DNA from 2 places in the Pseudoalteromonas sp. S3785 genome. Region 1 is predicted to be linked to the other one. Evidence: predicted binding sites of a transcription regulator. Region 1 holds the regulator's gene; the other holds the start of a gene.
What was found. Region 1 encodes NrdR, which represses ribonucleotide reductase genes. Its sites were predicted from a motif close to AAACACNANATNTNGTGTTT; they were not measured.

Region 1 (3,183 bases):
CATCAACATGACCAGAGACCAAGTGCCCCCCTAAACGCGAAACCGGCTGCATGGCTTTTTCTAGATTAACTGTTTGGCCAATATTATAATTTGCAAACCCAGTGAGGCTGATAGTTTCATTTGATAAGTCGGCACTAAAGCCATCAATGTGCTTATCGACTACGGTTAAGCATACACCGTTAGTGGCAATGCTATCACCTAGCTTTACATCGCTCATATCAAGGTTAGCGCTTTGAATGCGAATGGCTAAATCGCCTTGTTTTTTTTGTAATAGCGCAATTTTGCCTGTGGCTTCAATTATTCCAGTAAACATAGCCCTACTCTTTAAATTAAGTGGTTGGAATGTGTTTTATAGCGGTTATACGTAAGTCATCGCCTATTTTTACACACTCTGTAAACGTCAAATTAACGGTATTTTGCATATCTGTCAGCGGTGCAAAATTAACTAAGCTTTTTGCATCGCCCCCCATTAATTTTGGCGCTAGATAAAATATATATTCGTCTATTAAATTAAGCTCTGTCATTTTACCGGCAAGTGTAGCACCCGCTTCTAAATAAACATGATTAAATTGCAATTTAGCAAGGTGCGCTAAAACAGACGTTAAATTAACTTTGTTATTGTGCTGTGGCACTTCTATATGCCTTACAAAATGTGGCCATTGCGCTGATTTATCAACCTTGGTAGTAAATATTATTATATCACTTTGAGTATTGAATAATGCCAACTCTGGTGTAAGCCTATTTTGCGAGTCAATGATAACACGCACAGGTTGGCGAAGAGGTAATTCGGTAGGTAAAGCCTCTGGGAGTTCGTTTAACCTTACATTAAGTTTAGCATCATCCGTAATAACCGTATCGGCGCCGGTTAAAATAGCGCAACTTTGTGCTCGGTGTAACTGAACATCTTGTCGCGCAGCTGAGCCAGTAATCCACTTACTTTGTCCATTTTTAAGCGCAGTTTTACCATCAATACTAGCGGCCATTTTACACGTTACGTACGGCAGCCCCTGCTCCATACGCTTAAAAAACCCCAAATTAAGTGCGCGTGCTTGCTTCTCTAACAGCCCAAAAGCAACCTCAATACCAGCATCGCTAAGTATTTTAAGCCCCTTGCCTGCTACTTGCGGGTTAGTATCGACCATCGCAGCAATCACCTTTACTACACCTGCCGATTTTAAAGCTTCTGCGCAAGGAGGAGTCCGCCCGAAGTGACTACACGGTTCAAGCGTGACATAAGCTATTGCGCCTTTTGCATTTTCACCTGCTACAGCAAGCGCATTAACCTCAGCATGTCCCTGCCCCGCTAATTGATGAAACCCCTCACCAATTATGTGGTTATCTTTAACTAAAACACACCCTACATTGGGGTTCGGGGTAGTTGTAAATCGCCCTTTTTTCGCAAGTTCGATGGCCCGCGCCATATACATTTCATCTTGTTCGGTAAACGGTATTTGGCTTTGCATTACTACTCCCCTAAACGGGCAATTTCTTCACCAAATTCGCGTATATCTTCAAACGAGCGATACACAGAGGCAAACCGCACGTAGGCGACTTTATCAAGCTTTTTAAGCGCCTCCATTATGCACTCCCCCACCAAGTGGCTCGATATTTCTCGCTCACCGGTAGCACGCAACTGCGATTTGATAATATTAACCACTTCATCTACTTGCTCAGTACTTACAGGGCGTTTTTCTAGGGCGCGATTAAGGCCATTTAGTAGCTTGTCTTCGTTAAATGGTTCTCGGCTACCGTCTTGTTTAATCACACGAGGCATAACTAACTCGGCGCCTTCAAAGGTAGTAAATCGCTCGTGACACTCGTTACATTCACGACGACGGCGAACTTGGTGGCCTCCGCCAACAAGGCGAGAATCAATAACTTTAGTATCTTTTGCGGTACAAAATGGGCAATGCATAACTAGGTACTTCCGTTTTAAACAAAAAAGGCCGCTATTTAGCGGCCTTTTATCTTAGCAAAAAACTAAGTGGTTGTGATCTAAATTACTGCTGCTTATGCAATTAAGCGTATACAGGTAGTTTTGCACAAATTGCTTTAACTTTTTCTTTAACTTGCGCTTGTACTGACTCATCGTTGATGTTGTCTAACACGTCACAAATCCAGCCAGCAAGCTCTTTAGACTCAGCTTCTTTAAAGCCACGACGGGTAATTGCAGGTGAACCAATACGTAAACCAGAAGTAACAAACGGTGAGCGAGGATCGTTTGGTACAGAGTTTTTGTTCACGGTAATGTTTGCATTACCAAGCGCTGCGTCTGCATCTTTACCTGTGATATCTTTATCGATTAAATCAAGTAAGAATAAGTGGTTTTCTGTTTTATCTGAAACGATTTTGTAGCCGCGCTCTTGCATAACAGCAACCATAGCTTGTGCATTTTTAACAACTTGTGCTTGGTATGTTTTAAACTCTGGTTGTAGTGCTTCTTTAAATGCCACTGCTTTTGCAGCAATAATGTGACACAAAGGTCCACCTTGACCGCCAGGGAATACAGCGCTGTTAAGCTTTTTGTAAATTGCTTCGTCACCACATGCAGAAATAATTAAGCCACCACGAGGGCCTGCTAATGTTTTGTGGGTTGTTGTTGTTACAACATGCGCATGAGGTACTGGGCTTGGGTAAACACCCGCGGCAATTAAACCTGCAACGTGAGCCATATCAACAAATAAGTAAGCACCTACTTTATCAGCAATTTCACGGAATTTAGCCCAATCAACAATACCTGAGTATGCAGAAAAACCACCAATAATCATTTTTGGTTTATGCTCTAGTGCTAGCGCTTCTACCTGTACGTAATCAATTTCGCCGGTTACTTCATCTAGCCCATATTGGATAGCATTATATAGCTTACCAGAGAAACTTACGTGTGAACCATGCGTTAAGTGACCACCATGAGCTAAGCTCATACCAAGTACAGTGTCACCGGCTTCTAATAACGCTAAAAAAACAGCGGCATTAGCTTGAGAGCCTGCATGAGGCTGAACGTTCGCATAGTCAGAACCAAATAACTCGTTCGCACGATCGATTGCAAGTTGCTCAACAACGTCTACGTGCTCACAACCGCCATAGTAACGTTTGCCCGGGTAACCTTCTGCGTATTTGTTTGTAAGCTGTGAACCCTGCGCTTCTAGTACGCGTGGGCTACAGTAGTTCTCTGATGCAATTAAT
Region 2 (3,183 bases), on a different contig from region 1:
CAAGCTCGTTTGATGCTTTCATTAAGTAATATTGAATTGCTTCAAACGTTTTATGAGTCAGTGCATTAGCACTGCCATCTGAGTAGCGTTTACCATTTTTAGCTAAGTAGTAAGCGTAGTTAATTACACCTATTCCTAATGTGCGGCGGCCCATTGTGGCATTACGTGCAGCCGGTACTGGGTAGTCTTGGAAATCAAGTAGATTATCAAGTGCACGTACTGCAAGTTCCGCAAGCTCTTCAAGTTCATCAAGTGACTCAATAGCACCTAAGTTAAATGCCGATAGCGTACAAAGGGCAATTTCGCCTTCTTCGTCGTTTACGTTATTTAACGGCTTAGTTGGCAATGCAATTTCTAAACATAAGTTAGATTGGCGAATTGGCGCAACTTTAGAAATAAACGGGCTGTGAGTGTTACAGTGATCCACGTTTTGTAAATAAATACGACCTGTACTGGCTCGCTCTTGCGCAAACATTGAGAATAGCTCAATCGCTTTGATACGCTTTTTACGAATAGACTCGTCTTGCTCGTATTTTATATATAGTGCGTCAAATTCATCTTGGTCTTCAAAGAATGCATCGTAAAGACCTGGTACGTCTGATGGGCTAAATAACGTGATATAATCGTCTTTAATCAAACGAGAATACATTAGTTTATTAAACTGTACGCCGTAATCTAAGTGACGAACACGGTTATCATCAACACCACGGTTATTTTTAAGTACAAGCAGGTTTTCTACTTCTAAATGCCAAAGCGGATAGAATAAGGTTGCTGCACCGCCACGAACACCACCTTGCGAGCAGCTTTTAACAGCTGTTTGAAAGTGCTTATAAAAAGGGATACAACCAGTGTGGTACGCTTCACCGTTACGAATATGGCTACCTAACGCACGAATACGGCCGGCGTTAATACCAATACCCGCACGTTGTGATACGTATTTAACAATCGCAGATGATGTAGCATTGATTGAATCAAGGCTATCGCCACATTCAATAAGTACACATGAGCTAAATTGCCGAGTAGGGGTACGTACACCCGACATAATGGGTGTAGGCAAAGAGATTTTAAACGTTGATACAGCATCGTAAAAACGCTTGATGTAATCAATACGTGTTTCGCGCGGGTAGTCAGAGAATAAACTCGCAGCCACTAAAATATATAAAAACTGAGCACTTTCGTAAATTTCACCTGTTACGCGGTTTTGTACCAGGTATTTACCTTCAAGTTGCTTTACGGCTGCGTAGCTAAAGTTAAGATCGCGCGAATGATCAAGATACGCATCTAGCTCGTCAAGCTCTTGCTCTGTGTAATCAACAAGTAAGTGAGCATCGTAGCGTTTGTCTTCAACCATTTTTGTAACATGGTCAAATAAACGTGGAGGCTCAAACTGGCCATACGCTTTTTTACGTAAGTGGAATACAGCTAAGCGGGCAGCTAAGTACTGGTAGTCAGGCGACTCTTTTGAAATTTGATCGGCTGCTGCTTTAATGATGGTTTCGTGAATGTCTTTTGTACGAATACCGTCGTAAAATTGAATGTGCGACTTTAATTCAACCTGTGAAACCGATACGTTGTTTAAACCTTCGGCGGCCCATTCAATAACGCGATGGATCTTATCAAGATCTAGCGGCTCTTTACGCCCGTCACGCTTGCTTACAGATAACTGTTGGTTCATAGCTTTGCCTGTATTCCTTGGGAATTGAGTATTTTGACCAATGTTTTATACCTCGCTAAAGCAAGGTACGTATTCATTTATTATAAGTTTCACCGTATGGGCGAATTTAATTGAATAACATTTGGCCACAATATCTGGTGTTGTTCAATTTAGAGATCACAAGATAGTGTGGTCTGAGTTGATTTGCAAGGGACATAATTGCCCCTATTTGTGGATAACTTTGGGATAAAGTAATTGTGTTAGTAGTCACTCACCTTTGAACAATCATTTAAGTTGAAATAGGTAAAAATCAACTAATGATCAGCTAAATTTGCGCATTTTGAAAATAAATTTTGACTGCTTTTTTTATCATCAAGCTTTGCATAAAAACTAACAAAATCACAATATATAGTGTTTAATAACACCAATGGCACTATATATGGTTGAAAGCATCAATAGGGCTGCGCCAATTAAAGTCGGCTTCCCAGCGCAACGCCTCCTCAATACTTGGTATATAGCCCCAAAGCGCTGTAGCGGTATGCATACCTGCAGCTTTACCCGCTTGTATATCACGTTGTGCATCACCTACGTATAAACAACGCTTAGGATCAACGTTCATCAGTTTTGTACAGTGTAATAAGGGTAAAGGAGACGGTTTTGCTTCGGTAAGCGTATCGCCACTGATCACCACATGTGCATTTTTGAATGCGGGGATAGCTGCCACTAAAGGATCGGTTAAAAACCCAGGTTTATTGGTCATTATCCCCCATTTTATAGCTTGGTTCTCAAGGGCTATGAGTAATGATTCTATGCCTTCAAAGCAGTGTGTGTGCTTAGCTAGGTTTTGGCTATAGTAACTCACTAGCTGTTTTATCCGCTGTGCTTGAGGTTGCGTGGCCCATTGTTCTTTAAAGCCGAGCTCAAGTAATGCACCTGCGCCATTAGAAGCAGCTTTTCGGTACGCCTCAGGTGCAACTTGGGCAACACCTTCACTTTTAAGTACAGCATTCAATGCTGCACCTAAATCATCAGCTGTATCAAGTAAAGTGCCATCTAAATCAAATAAAAAAGCATCGTACTCAAAAGGAGTTACTGGAGTAGAAGAGCTAGCCATTACGCTAACTTCTCAAAGTGAAGTATATAATTAACACTTACATCTGTATTTAATGAATATTGCTTAGAAAGCGGGTTATAGCTAAGACCTGCACTGGCGCGTACTTTTAAGCCTGCTTGCTCAGCCCATGCAATAAGTTGTGCAGGTTTGATAAATTTGTTGTGGTCGTGTGTGCCTTCGGGCACCATTTTCAATAGCTTTTCAGCACCTACAATAGCAAACAAGTATGCTTTAGGTGTTTTATTAAGAGTTGAGAAAAATACATCAGCCCCAGGCTTGGCAAGCTTTGCTACTGCATGAATAATAGAAGCAGGGTCAGGTACGTGCTCAAGCATTTCCATGCAAGTTATTACATCAAAGCGAGCAGGGTGCTGGCTTGCAAACTCCTCTGCAGGTACTTTTATATAGTCAACAT

Region 2: a site for NrdR is predicted at 1,799-1,818, ahead of nrdA (class 1a ribonucleoside-diphosphate reductase subunit alpha). Genes of this name have one in related genera too.

The regions. Positions count from the first base shown of each region.
Region 1 is NZ_PNCT01000004.1:47,559-50,741, reverse strand. Features, by position in the region: gene CWC17_RS01380 (riboflavin synthase) at 1-313, opposite strand, end outside; gene ribD (bifunctional diaminohydroxyphosphoribosylaminopyrimidine deaminase/5-amino-6-(5-phosphoribosylamino)uracil reductase RibD) at 330-1,463, opposite strand; gene nrdR (transcriptional regulator NrdR) at 1,466-1,915, opposite strand; gene glyA (serine hydroxymethyltransferase) at 2,019-3,183, opposite strand, start outside.
Region 2 is NZ_PNCT01000032.1:33,509-36,691, reverse strand. Features, by position in the region: gene nrdA (class 1a ribonucleoside-diphosphate reductase subunit alpha) at 1-1,675, opposite strand, end outside; gene CWC17_RS09420 (HAD family hydrolase) at 2,088-2,768, opposite strand; gene ubiG (bifunctional 2-polyprenyl-6-hydroxyphenol methylase/3-demethylubiquinol 3-O-methyltransferase UbiG) at 2,768-3,183, opposite strand, start outside.